Aquibium microcysteis: one gene and its partner. The protein of the gene in region 2 binds, or shares a complex with, the protein of the main gene of each other region. Links are inferred from orthologs where the notes say so. Each region holds a gene or a part of one and is shown on either strand. Other genes may lie near its edges.

What was found.
Region 1: the proteins of IAI54_RS08465 (region 2) and dnaN are in contact, whole or in part, in a solved structure (PDB 1OK7), measured with the Escherichia coli proteins. The link is inferred for Aquibium microcysteis from one-to-one orthologs.

What each region holds. Positions count from the first base shown.
Region 1 is NZ_CP061080.1:4,784,980-4,789,922, forward strand. The notes cover bases 1,914-4,884. They hold dnaN (DNA polymerase III subunit beta), read left to right. Parts: upstream 1,914-2,823; coding sequence 2,824-3,945; downstream 3,946-4,884. Other genes in these bases: dnaA (chromosomal replication initiator protein DnaA), read left to right, coding at 1,914-2,625; recF (DNA replication/repair protein RecF), read left to right, coding at 3,990-4,884. In the rest of the region: rpsT (30S ribosomal protein S20), read left to right, coding at 1-251; more of dnaA, read left to right, coding at 1,165-1,913; more of recF, read left to right, coding at 4,885-4,943. UniProt on the Escherichia coli protein: Confers DNA tethering and processivity to DNA polymerases and other proteins. Acts as a clamp, forming a ring around DNA (a reaction catalyzed by the clamp-loading complex) which diffuses in an ATP-independent manner freely and bidirectionally along dsDNA.
Region 2 is NZ_CP061080.1:1,845,758-1,854,264, reverse strand. Bases 5,708-8,507 are described here. They hold IAI54_RS08465 (DNA polymerase IV), read right to left. Parts: upstream 7,868-8,507; coding sequence 6,548-7,867; downstream 5,708-6,547. Other genes in these bases: IAI54_RS08460 (GNAT family N-acetyltransferase), read left to right, coding at 7,948-8,507; aztA (zinc ABC transporter ATP-binding protein AztA), read right to left, coding at 5,708-6,423. Also shown: IAI54_RS08505 (Uma2 family endonuclease), read left to right, coding at 1-28; IAI54_RS08500 (YqaE/Pmp3 family membrane protein), read right to left, coding at 46-204; IAI54_RS08495 (MBL fold metallo-hydrolase), read right to left, coding at 395-1,171; IAI54_RS08490 (efflux RND transporter periplasmic adaptor subunit), read left to right, coding at 1,497-2,798; IAI54_RS08485 (ABC transporter ATP-binding protein), read left to right, coding at 2,795-3,499; IAI54_RS08480 (ABC transporter permease), read left to right, coding at 3,496-4,704; zinc ABC transporter permease AztB, read right to left, coding at 4,709-5,572; more of aztA, read right to left, coding at 5,581-5,707. UniProt on the Escherichia coli protein: Poorly processive, error-prone DNA polymerase involved in translesion repair and untargeted mutagenesis. Copies undamaged DNA at stalled replication forks, which arise in vivo from mismatched or misaligned primer ends.

The DNA of each region.
Region 1 (4,943 bases), 2.9 Mb from region 2 along the record:
CGGCCAAGAAGGCAACGCGCAAGATCGCGAGCCGCACGGCCATCAACAAGAACCGCCGTTCGCGGGTCAGGACTTTCGTGCGCAAGGTCGAGGAGGCTCTGGCTGCCGGCGACCGTTCGGCTGCCGAGGATGCGTTTCGTGCCGCGCAGCCCGAGCTCATGCGTGCCGCGACCAAGGGTGTCCTCCATCGCAACACGGCGTCGCGGAAGGTGTCTCGTCTGGCGCAGCGCCTGAAGGCGCTCGAGGCCTGATCTCACGTCGTCGGCCGATCCATCGGCTCGATCTGCCAAACCCGGTCGCAAGGCCGGGTTTTTTGTTTGCCGTCAAACTTGTCGGTGGCGTTTTCCTCTCTTCCGCAGGGGAACCGGCTATGCTTTGCCGGCGCCCCCGCAAACCTTCCCGCCGATCGTCCGGTCCATCGGGCCGCATTGATTTTTCCGTCGTGGAAAACACATATAAAACAAATAGTTGCGGGAGGTTGTCCACAGGTTGTCAAGCCATCGGCGACAGCCTCCGGGAATAACCCGTGTCAAGCTGAAAGTTGCGAAAAATTTTAAGGCTCGCGACCGATTTTCCAGTCCCGGCAAAAGGGGTTGATTCCAAATGAGATAACGAGGGACTCGGGTTTCCGCGCCCGCGAATCGGCCCTCTGCAAGGGCTCCGTGCTTAAAAAACCGTGAAACTCGGACTTGCTCTCGCAAGGCCATTTTTCTAAGGTCCGGACATCGAAAGGGGCGGGCCCGGAGGCCCAAAATCCCAGGAAATTTGAACCGATGCAGAACGCCGGAGCGATCCGGTGCACGGGAGAATTTTCCTCTTCGATGCGGCGTTTGCCGTCGCCACGAGGTCAGGCGAGGATGGGGACGTCCGGGAGTAGTTCCGGCGGTCTTCGCGGAGCTTCGTGCTGGGAGCGGTACGGGGACCGGCATTGCCGGGTACGAGTGGGTACGTCGGTCGCTTCGAGATCGGCAGGGGTCGTGTAACACGCAAAGCGGCAGTACGCCGCGGAAATACGAGGAACACGCGCATGGCCATGCGGTGCGCGAGGGGTACGCTGTTGCGATGAAGACGACGATGAGAAGGAACGAGGACATGTTTGGCGGCATTGAGACGGGAGCCGAGGCGGCGCTTCCGTTCATTCCAGAAAGTGGCGGAGAACCGGTGATGGACGACGCGGGGTCGGAAGCCGGCTCGATCTTCGAGAAGCTCCGTGCCCAACTGCAGGCCCGGCTTGGCGCGGACGTCTACTCCAGCTGGTTCGGGCGCATGAAGCTTGCGGAGGCTTCGCGCGGTGTGGTCCGGCTGTCGGTTCCGACGGCGTTCCTGCGGTCCTGGATCAACAACCACTATCTCTCTCTCATCACCGAGATCTGGAAGGCTGAAGACGAGGGCCTGTTGCGCCTCGAGATCATCGTCCGGAGCGCCACGCGGGCCTCCCGCGGCGCGATGGACGTGGAGGACGTGAAGCCCAGGACACCGCCGCGCGCGTCACAGGCTGCGCTCCTGTCCGGCACGGTGAACCCGTCTCGGCCCGCGCAGCCGCGGTCGGCACCGGAGGCATCCGCCCGGCAGAACATCCTCGGTTCGCCTCTCGACGGACGTTACACCTTCGAGTCTTTCGTCGACGGGCCGTCCAACCGGGTCGCCTTCGCCGCCGCCCGCACGGTGGCAGAGAACGCGACCGGGTCGGTGCGCTTCAATCCGCTCTTCGTCCACGCCTCCGTCGGTCTCGGCAAGACCCATCTCCTGCAGGCGATCGCGGCGGAATCGCTGGCGCGGCGTCCTGCCTCGCGCGTGGTCTACCTCACCGCCGAGTACTTCATGTGGCGCTTCGCGACCGCGATCCGCGACAACAACGCGCTGACCCTCAAGGAACAGCTTCGCGACATCGACCTCCTCATCATCGACGACATGCAGTTCCTGCAGGGCAAGTCGATCCAGCACGAGTTCTGCCATCTCATCAACATGCTGCTCGACAGCGCCAAGCAGGTGGTCGTGGCGGCCGATCGTCCCGCCTCCGAGCTGGAATCGCTGGAACCCCGGGTCCGCTCGCGGCTGCAGGGCGGAGTCTCGCTCGAGATGTCTGCGCCGGACATGCCGATGCGTCTCTCCATGCTCAGGCAGCGCCTGGATGCGGCACGCCAGGACGATCCGTCGCTCTCCATCTCCGAGGAGATCCTGGAGCACGTCGCCCGCACGGTGACCGGCAGCGGCCGCGAACTGGAAGGAGCCTTCAACCAGCTGCTGTTCCGGCAGTCCTTCGAGCCCGACCTGTCGATCGACCGCATCGACGAACTGCTGGGACACATGTTCCGCACCGGGGATCCGAAGCGCATCCGCATCGAGGACATCCAGCGCATCGTGGCGCGCCACTACAACGTGTCGAAGACCGAGTTGCTGTCCAACCGCCGCACGCGCACCATCGTGAAGCCGCGGCAGGTCGCCATGTACCTCGCAAAGGTCATGACGCCGCGCTCTCTGCCCGAGATCGGCCGCCGGTTCGGGGGCAGGGATCACACGACGGTTCTTCACGCCGTGCGCAAGATCGAGACCCTGTCGGGCACCGACGAGAAGCTGGAGCAGGAACTGGAACTCCTGCGCAGGCTGATCAACGACCAGGCCTGAGCCGGTTACCGCCCCCCGAGTGGTACTCCCTCGGGGGAGAATCCCGGGGAAAGCCTGCGCAGCGGGGGCCGGCCTGCCGCGCGGGCTTGCCTTCATGTCGTTTTTCCTGTCATTTTGCCATTCTTGCCGGCCCGGAACGCGGGCCGTTCGTTTCTGTGCTTCCCGCCGAAGCAGCCCCGACCACGAGACCAGTCCGTCATGCGCGTCACCCTCGAACGTACCAACCTCCTGAAGTCCCTCAACCACGTGCATCGCGTGGTGGAGCGGCGCAACACGATCCCGATCCTCTCCAACGTGCTGCTCAAGGCCGAAGGTGGTGCCGTCCTCGAGATGAAGGCCACCGATCTCGACCTCGAGGTGACGGAGGCGACACCGGCGCAGGTCGAGCAGGCGGGGGCGACGACGGTGCCGGCTCATCTGCTCTACGACATCGTGCGCAAGCTGCCTGACGGTTCGGAGGTGATGCTGCGCACCGATGCCGACGGCCACTCCATGACGGTCACCTCCGGCCGCTCGAGCTTCAAGCTGCAGTGCCTGCCGCAATCGGATTTCCCGGAACTCACTGCGGGCTCCTTCTCGCACATCTTCCGGCTCGATGCGCCGGCCCTGAAGGGGCTCGTCGACAAGACGCAGTTCGCCATCTCCACCGAGGAGACCCGCTACTATCTGAACGGCATATTCCTGCACGCCCATGAATCCGGCGGAAAGCTGATGCTGCGCTCGGTCGCCACCGACGGCCACCGGCTCGCGCGTGCCGAGATCGAGGCGCCGGCCGGGTCGGAAGGCATGCCGGGCGTCATCATTCCGCGCAAGACCGTGAGCGAGTTGCAGAAGCTCGTCGACAATCCCGACATCAAGGTCGTGGTCGAACTCTCGGACACCAAGATCCGCTTCACCATCGGCAGCGTCGTGCTGACGTCGAAGCTGATCGACGGTACCTTCCCGGATTACCAGCGCGTGATCCCGTCCGGCAACGACAAGCGCCTGATCATCGATCGCCAGAGCTTCGCGGCGGCGGTGGACCGCGTCTCCACCATCTCGTCGGAACGCGGGCGAGCGGTGAAGCTGGCGATCGCCGACGGGCAGGTGACCCTGACGGTCAACAATCCCGATTCCGGCAGTGCGGTCGAGGAAATCGCGGCCGACTACGAATCCGACCCCATCGAGATCGGCTTCAACGCCCGCTATCTGCTGGACGTGGCCGCCCAGCTCGGCGGTGCCCATGCGCAGTTCATGCTGGCGGATGCGGGTTCGCCCACCCTCATCAACGACACCGCCGACCAGCAGACCCTCTATGTCCTGATGCCGATGCGCGTCTGACCTCCGTGCCGGGCGATGCGACCGACCGGGGCCGACCGCCCGCGGTGAACATCGGCAGGCTGAAGCTGACCGATTTTCGCAACTACGCCGCGCTAACCGTCGATCTGTCGCCGGGGGCGGTCGTCCTGACGGGCGACAACGGCGCCGGCAAGACAAACCTCCTCGAAGCCATATCCCTGTTCTCGCCGGGTCGGGGCCTGCGCCGCGCGACCTATGCGGAAATGGCGCGCGCAGGCGCGCCGGGCGGTTTCGTCGTGCATGCGCGTATCGCTGGCCGACACGGCGAGACGGAGATCGGCACCGGCGCGGGCGGAGGGGATCCGGAGACCGAGGCCGGCATCCGCAAGGTGCGCATCAACGGCGCTCCGGCCCGTTCGGCCGACGACATGCTGGAGTGGCTGCGGGTGATGTGGCTCACGCCGGCGATGGACGGCCTCTTCACCGGCCCGGCGTCGGACCGCCGCCGCTTCCTAGACCGGCTGGTGCTGACGATCGATCCGGGCCATGGCCGCCGCGCGCTCGACTACGAGAAGGCGATGCGCGGCCGCAACCGCCTGCTGGCCGAGGGCTCGCGGAACGACGCCTGGTTCGGGGCGATCGAGACTCAGATGGCCGAGACGGGCGCGGCGATCGCGGCCGCCCGCGTCGAGATGGTTCGGCTGCTGAAGGCCATGAGCGAACGTACCCCCGACAACGGCCCGTTCCCCAGAGCGGATCTGGCGCTCTCGGGCGTCCTGGAGGCAGGCCTCGCCTCGGGTGCCGCACTCGATGCGGAGGAGGAATTCCGGGAACGACTTGCCCGCGGCCGGGAGCGCGACCGCGCTGCCGGGCGGACCCTGGAGGGGCCGCACCGCTCGGACCTGCTGGTGCGCCACCGGCCGAAGGACATGCCTGCCGAACTCTGCTCGACCGGCGAGCAGAAGGCGCTGCTGGTGGGGCTGGTGCTGTCGCATGCCCGGCTGACCGGCGACCTGTCGGGCATGGCTCCGATCCTGCTG
Region 2 (8,507 bases):
GGATCTGCGGCTGGCCGACTTCACGTAGAACGCGTCATCCCCGCCTTACTTCTTCACCACCACCCACACCGCATGAATGATTCCAGGCACGTAGCCGAGGATCGTCAACAGGATGTTCAACCAGAAGTGCAGCCCGAGGCCGACCTGCAGGAAGACGCCGAGGGGCGGCAGGATGATGGCGGCGAGGATGCGGACGACGTCCATGGGGCGGGCTCCGGGTCATGGCTGAGAGAGGCGGGACAACGAAAAGCCGGCCGGAGGGTTCCGGCCGGCTTTGCGGTGACCGGTCTTTGCCGGTCAGTGATTCAGCCAGCGCCGGCCGGCCGGCATCGCGCGGCCGGCGGTTCGCGGCGCCGGCCAGGCGGTCGTGATCGCGCGGGGCCGCGCGGCGCGCTCAGCCGTACCACGGCCCCATCACCACCTCGGTCTCGGCGTCTGACGCCGCGACCTTGTCGGCAAAGGTCTGCGGGTCGCTGTCGCGGTAGTGGTAGGGATAGACGTAGGCCGGCTTGAATTCCGCCACGGCGGAAGCCGCCTGGTCGACGGTCATGGTGAAGGGCAGGTTCATCGGCAGGAAGGCGATGAAGATGTCCTCCAGCGCACGCATCTCCGGCGTATCCTCGGTGTCGCCGGCGATGTAGACGCGGCGGCCGCCGATCGTCAGCACGTAGCCATTGTCGCGGCCCTTGGGGTGGTACTTCAGACGCTCCTCGGTGGTGTTGTAGGCCGGGACCGCCTCGATCGCCATGCCGTCCACCGTCGTCGTCTCGCCATTGGCGATGGCGGTCGCCTTCGCCTTCAGGTCCTCGGCCAGCATGGCGAAGACGGCGGGATTGGTGACGAGCCTGGTGCTCTCGCCGACGAGGGCGGCCAGCGTGTCGGGCTTGTAGTGGTCGCCGTGCTCGTGGGTGATCAGGATCAGGTCGGGCGCGGCGTGCGCGGAATAGGCGGAGGCCTCGCCGACCGGGTCACAGTAGATCGTCATCGACGGCGTCGTCATGACGAAGGAGGCGTGCGCGATCGGGTGGATGGTGATGGTGCCGCCCTCGACCTCGTAGCCGTCGCCGCCGCCCGACTGGGCACGTGCTGCGAAGGGCATGACCGTGCCGAAGCCGAGGCTCGTAACGGCTGCCAGGCCCAGTCCGAGCGTTTCGCGTCGCGTGATCGTCATGTCGTGTTCCTCTTCGGGTTTTGCCGGATGTCCGTCCGCAGCACCTGCGGCGGGAAAGGGCAGGATAGGGCGCAGCCGTGGGACGACGACCGCACGTGCGATCAACTTTTGCGGAGATGGCGCCGGGCGCCGTCCCGTTCCGCGCTTGATCGTGGCTTTTCCGGATCGCCGCCGGCGCGCTGCGACCTGATCCGGCGCAAAGATGAGCAAGAATTAACTTGTATACGGAAACGGCCGGCCCGATCTCAATGCCGAACGGGACGTTCACGGCGTCGCTTGCCGGGCCGCCGGATCCGGGCGACGTCGCGGGGCAGAAGGGCCGGTCATGGACCAGATCGTCGAGAAGCCGAAACCGCCGCGGGCAGCGTCGATCGAACAGACGCTCGGCCTGCAGCCGGGCGGCAAGGCGCCGCGGCGCCGGTGGCGCTGGCTCGTCCTGGGCGCGCTCGTGCTTGCCGCAGGCATCGGCCTCTATGCCTGGTGGGGCGCGGGGCAGGCCACGCCGGTCGTGGCGTTCCAGACGGTGCCCGTCGCGCGCGGCAACCTCACCATCGAGGTCTCGGCCACCGGCACGCTGCAGCCGCTGACCCAGGTGGACGTCTCCAGCGAATTGTCGGGCGTAATCCGGTCGGTCGACGTGGTCGAGAACCAGGAGATCGCCCGGGGCGACGTCCTGGCCTCGCTCGACACGACCAGCCGGGCCGCGCAGGTCGAGCGCGCGAGGGCCTCCCTGAAGGCCGCCGAGGCGAGGCTCGCCGACGCCCGTACCACGCTGACCGAAAGCGAGCAGACGCTGACCCGGTCGCAGAGCCTGTCTGCGCGAGGCATGGTCGCGGATCAGGCGCTGGAGAGCGCCGTCGCCACCCGGGACAGGGCGCAGAGTGCGGTGGCCATCGCCGACGCCAACGTCGCCATCGCCGCCGCCGACCTGAAGATCCAGGAGACCGATCTCGCCAAGAGCACGATCTATGCGCCCATCGACGGCATCGTTTTGACGCGCGACGTCGATCCGGGCCAGACGGTGGCCTCGTCGCTGTCGGCGCCGGTGCTGTTCGTCATCGCGGAAGACCTGAAGACGATGGTGCTGGAGGCCGCCATCGACGAGGCCGACATCGGCGCGGTGAGGAAAGGCCAGAAGGCGCGCTTCACCGTCGACGCCTATCCCGACCGGAGCTTCGACGCGACCATCTCCGACATTTCCTTCGCCTCGGTCACGACCGACAACGTCGTGACCTACGACGCCAAGCTGTCGGTGGACAACCAGGACTTGTCGCTGCGGCCCGGCATGACGGCGACGGTGACGATCGTGACGCGCGAGGCAGCAGGCGTGCTGACGGTGCCGAGCGCCGCCTTCCGGTTCCGTCCGCCACCCACCGAGCAGTCCAGCGGCTGGAGCCTCGACAGCCTGTTCGGCGGCCGGCGCATGGGGCGGATGTTCGAACGGCGCAGCCCCACGGTCGCCAGCGACGGCAGCCGCATTCTCCACGTCCTGCGCGACGGGGCGCCGGTGGCGACCCGCGTCCGTACGGGCGCCACCGACGGCGAGGATACGGAGATCCTGTCGGGTCTCGACGAGGGCGATCCGGTCATCGTCGCGACCCGCAGCGGCTCGGACGCCGCCCGATGACGGCGCCGCTCCTCTCCTTCTCCGACGTCTGGAAGACCTACGGGCACGGCGAGGCGGCGGTGAATGCGCTGGCGGGCGTCGACCTCGAGATCGTGCGCGGCGACTTCGTCGCGATCATGGGGCCGTCGGGATCGGGCAAGTCGACCGCCATGAACATCATCGGCTGCCTCGACACGCCGACGCGCGGCGTCTACGGCTTCGAAGGCATCGATGCGGGGCGGCTCGACCGGGGGCGCCGGGCAATCCTGCGTAATCTCTACATCGGCTTCGTCTTCCAGGGCTACAACCTGCTGGCGCGCACCACCGCGGCGGAGAACGTCGAGCTGCCGCTGATCTATCGCGGCGTGCCCGCGCGCGAACGACGAAGCCGTGCGCTCGCCGCACTCGATCGGGTGGGGCTGGCGGGCCGGGCGAACCACACGCCGGGCGAACTCTCCGGCGGCCAGCAGCAGCGCGTCGCGATCGCCCGGGCGATCGTGTCGGAGCCGACACTGCTGCTCGCCGACGAGCCGACCGGCAATCTCGACACCGCGCGCAGTCACGAGATCATGGAACTGCTGATCGAACTCAACCGCGAGAACGGCCTGACGGTGGTGATGGTGACGCACGAGGCCGACATCGCCGCCTATGCCGAGCGCCAGCTGAAATTCGTCGACGGCAGGGTCGCCTCCGACACGCGTGTCGAGGAGATGGCGACGTGATCTGGGAAGCCGTCCGGCTGGCTCTCACCTCGGTGCGGCGCAATGCGCTGCGCTCCTTCCTGACGCTGCTCGGCATCGTGATCGGCGTGGCGGCCGTCATCGCCATGATCACCATCGGCTCGGGAACCACCGAGAAGGTGAAGGCCGACATCGGCAAGCTCGGCTCCAACCTGCTCGTGGTGCGATCGGGCGCCGACAGCGGACCGGGCGGGCCGCGCAACCAGGCGCGGCCGCTGTCGCAGAAGGATCACGAGATCCTCGCGACCAAGCTCGACGGGGTCGAGGCGGTGTCTGCCGCCTCGCAGTCGATGGTGCGCGTGGTCTACGGCACCGAGAGCCTGCTGTCGGCCGTGACCGGCACGGACGACGCCTACTTCACGGCGCGCAACTGGACGCTGAGCGCCGGCCGCGTCTTCAACGATTCGGAGCTGCGCGCAGGCACCAACGTCTGCATCATCGGCACGACCATTAGCCGGCAGTTCTTCGGCGCCGGCAATCCGGAGGGCGCCACGATCCGCGTCAGGCAGATGAGTTGCAAGGTGATCGGGCTTCTGGAGTCCAAGGGCTTCTCTGGGTTCGGGCAGGACCAGGACAACGTCGTGATGATGCCGCTCGCAGCCTTCCAGCGGCGGATCGCGGGCGACCGCGACATCGAGACGATCTATGTCGCCGGCCGCGACGGCGTCGCGACCTCGCAGATCCAGTCGGACATGGAGGACCTCCTGCGCGAGAGCCGCCGCGTGGCGCCCGATGCCGACGACGACTTCACGGTGCGCGACATGACGCAGGTGGCCGAGGCGATGGCCAGCGCGACGACAGCCATGACCGGCATGCTGGGCGCGGTTGCGGGCGTGTCGCTGCTCGTCGGCGGCATCGGCATAATGAACATCATGCTGGTGTCGGTGACCGAGCGGACGCGCGAGATCGGCATAAGGCTGGCCATCGGCGCGCACGAGAAGCACATCCTGCTGCAGTTCCTCGTGGAAGCGACCGTGCTCTCGGCGATCGGCGGGCTGACGGGCGTCCTGCTCGGCCTGGGGATCGCCGGCGCCGTCGCCTACGCGCTGTCGATCCCGTTCAGCCCGTCGCTGCTCATCGTGCTGATGGCCTTCGGCTTCTCGGCGATGATCGGCATGGTGTTCGGCTTCTTCCCGGCGCTGCGGGGCGCGCGTCTCGATCCGATCGAGGCGCTGCGGCACGAATAGACGGTCACGCAGCCTTGTGGCGGTGCCGGCTGCGCACGGCCATGATGCCGCGCGTGCCGAACAGGATCGACAGAAGATAGGCGGCGCCGGCCGACAGCACGATCGACGGCCCGGACGGCAGCGCGGCATGGTAGGAGAGGAGCAGGCCGGACAGGCTCGACGCCAGCCCGATCGCCACCGCCAGGACGCACATCGGTCCGACCCGCGTCGTCCAGAACCGGGCCGCCGCCGCGGGCAGCATCATCAGGCCGACCGACAGCAGGGTGCCGAGCGCCTGGAAGCCGCCGACGAGGTTCAGCACGACGAGCGCCAGGAAAGCGAAGTGGACCACCGTGCCGATGCGACTCACCGAGCGCAGGAAGAGCGGGTCGAGGCATTCGGCCACGAGGCCGCGCCAGAGAATGGCGAGCGTCACCAGCGTGATGCCGCAGATCGCGCCGATCAGCGTCAGCGCCTCGTCGTTGAGGGCGAGCACGGTGCCGAACAGCACGTGCATCAGGTCGACGCTCGACCCGCGCAGCGACACGATCATGACGCCGAGCGCCAGCGAGATCAGGTAGAAGGCGGCAAGCGAGGCGTCCTCCTTCTGCAGCGTGAAGCGCGATACCGCGCCGGCTCCCAGCGCCACGACGACGCCCGCGACGAGACCGCCGATGGTCATCGGAACGATCGCCAGGCCATAGAGCAGGAAGCCGACCGCGGCGCCCGGCAGGATGGCGTGAGCCATCGCGTCGCCGGCGAGGCTCATCCGCCGAAGCATCAGGAAGACGCCGACAGGGCAGGAGGCGAGCGACAGCATGACCGCGCCGAGCAGCGCGCGCTGCATGAAGGCGAATTCGAGGAAGGGGCCGACGAGGAAATCGATCATGTTCGGGATCACGACAGGCCGTGCGGACGCGCGCCGGTGCCGTGGCGCGAGACATGCCCATGCGGCTCTTCTCCATGGTGATGGTGCGCGTGCGGCTCGCCGTCTCCGGCATGCACATGGTCGGGCTCGCACCAGGGGGCGTCGTCGCTCCAGGCCTCGTCGAAATTGCGGGCGCGGGCGAGGTTTTCCGGGACCAGCACCTCCGACGTCGGCCCCCACGCCACCTTGCGCCGCGACAGGATCAGCGTCTGCGGGAAATGGCGCCGGACGAGATCGAGGTCGTGTGCGACGACCAGGATCGTTCGCTCCTCGCCATGCCAGAGGCGGATGAGCGCGACGAGATCGGCGACGGTGTTGGCGTCGATGGCGTTGAAGGGTTCGTCGAGCAGGATCAGGTCGGCGTCCTGGACGAGCACGCGGGCGAACAGCGCGCGCTGCAGCTGGCCACCGGACAGCGTGTCGAGCGGACGTTCCTGGAATCCTTCGAGCCCGACCGCCTGCAGCGCCTTGCGGCAATTGGCGTGGTCGGTCCGGTCGTAGCGGCCGAGCAGGCCGCGCTTGCCCCAGAGGCCCAGGCGCACGAGGTCGATGACGCGGGCGGGAAAGGAGCGGTCGATCTCGGACTGCTGGGCGAGATAGGCGATGCGCGTGCCGGGCGCGACGCCCACCTCGCCGCCCAGCGGCGCGAGAACGCCGACGATGCCCTTCATCAGCGTCGACTTGCCGGACCCGTTCGGTCCGACGACGGCCGTCAGCGAGCCGCGCGCCACGTCGCCCGTCAGATGGTGGACGGCGGGATGGCGATCATAGCCGAGCGTCAGGTCGCGGAAGGCGAGAACGGGTTCTGTCATGGCATCATCGGCCGGCGAAGCTGCGGCCCGGCATTCGATATGTTATGATGTTACGCCCGTCAACCTCGCGACGCTCGGGGATCCGGTCGTCGCCTCCGGATCGGCCGACGGCGGACGGGCTTCGTCAGCCGTCGCCCTGGCGCTGCGGGCGGGCGTTGCGGCCTCTTCCGAAAGTGTAGCCCGTCTCGACGGCCACCGTGCCGAACTTGTCGCGCAGCCTGTCGATGGCGCCCTCCGCGAGCGCTCGCTTGCGAGCGCTGACGTCGACGAGATCGGGCGGATCGGCGCGGTCGGCATCGGACAGGTCGCTGACGCCGATGCCGATCAGCCGGTAGCGGGTGCCGTCGGTCTCCTTGCGCAGCAGTTCGAGGCCGGTCGAGAAGATGCGGTCGGCGAGCCGCGTCGGGTCTGCCAGCTGGCGGTTGCGGGTGCGGATGCGAAAGTCGCTGGTCTTGAGCTTCAGCACGATCGTGCGCCCGGCGATGCCCGCCTTCTTCAGCCGGGAGGAGACCTTTTCCGACAGGGCGCGCAGCACGGGCACGAGATCGTCGGGCAAAGCGAGATCGGTGTCGAAGGTGGTTTCGGCCGATACGCTCTTGGTCTCGTGCTCCGCGTGGACCTTGCGCTCGTCCATGCCCCGCGACAGGTGGAAGAGCCGGTCGCCCATGGACCCGTAGCGCTTCATCAGGTCGCCGCGCTCCATCGTCTGCAACTGGCCGATCGTCCGGATGCCGTCGCGTTCCAGCACCTCGGCGAAGGCCTTGCCGACGCCCCAGATCATGGTCACAGGCCTGCCGGCGAGGAAGGTCACCGCTTCCTGCTCGCCGATGACGGAGAAGCCGCGCGGCTTCTGGAAATCAGAAGCGATCTTCGCAAGGAACTTGCAGTAGGACAGGCCGATCGACGCCGAGATGCCGATCTCCCGTTCCACGTCGCGCGAAAACCGTGCGAGCACGAGCGCCGGCGGCATGCCGTGCAGCCGCTCCGTTCCCGACAGGTCGAGAAAGGCTTCGTCGATGGAGATCGGCTCGACCAGCGGTGTCAGCGCCTGCATCATGGTGCGAACCTCGCGCCCGACGCGGGCGTATTTCTCCATGTCCGGCTTGATGACGACGGCTTCGGGACAGGCTTCGAGCGCCTTGAACATCGGCATCGCCGATCGAACACCGCTGATGCGCGCGATGTAGCACGCGGTCGACACGACACCGCGCTTGCCGCCGCCGATGATGACCGGGCGGTCGCGCAGTTCGGGCCGGTCGCGCTTCTCGACCGCCGCATAGAAGGCATCGCAGTCGATATGGGCGATGGAAAGAGCGAAAAGCTCCGCATGCCGCACGAGGCGGGGACTGCCGCAATGGCCGCAGCGGCGTGCGGCCCGATCCACCTGGGGGCTCAGGCAATCGCGGCAGAAACCGGCCGAGGGATCGTTGACAGCGCGCGGCATGAAGTGCGAACATAAAGTGAACGATGCGGATAGTAGTCGAGCTGCGGAACGGGAGCAAGACAGGCCATGGACAGCCCGCGATGACCGATGCCTCGACCGACGCGTCCATCCGGCCGCTGACGGCAGAGCTGTGGCCGGCGCTCGAGGACCTCTTCGGCCCTCAGGGCGCGTGCTACGGCTGCTGGTGCACCTATTTCCGCCTGCCGCCGGCTCGGCGCCGTGCCGGCACCCGCGAGACCAACAAGGCACACCTGATGAACCGGGTGGAAGCCGGCCCGCCGCCCGGGTTGATCGCGTTCCAGGACGGCGTGCCGGTGGGCTGGATGCAGGTCGGGCCGCGCGCGGACGTGCCGGAGTGGAACAATGCGCGCCGGGTCTCGGCGCCGCTCGAGGGCGAGGCGGTCGCCGATCCCGCGAACTGGGCCATTTCGTGCTTCTTCATCCGCTTGAAGGCGCGGGGCAGGGGACTGTCCCACCGTCTCGTGGCCGCCGGCATCGACTTCGCGCGCGACAACGGCGCGCGGCTGCTCGACGCCTGCCCGATCGACGAGGCGAAGCAGTCGAAATCCGTCGGGCTGTTCGTCGGCTCGACGCGGGTGTTCGAAGCGGCCGGCTTCCGGCCGGTCGCCCTGCGCAAGCC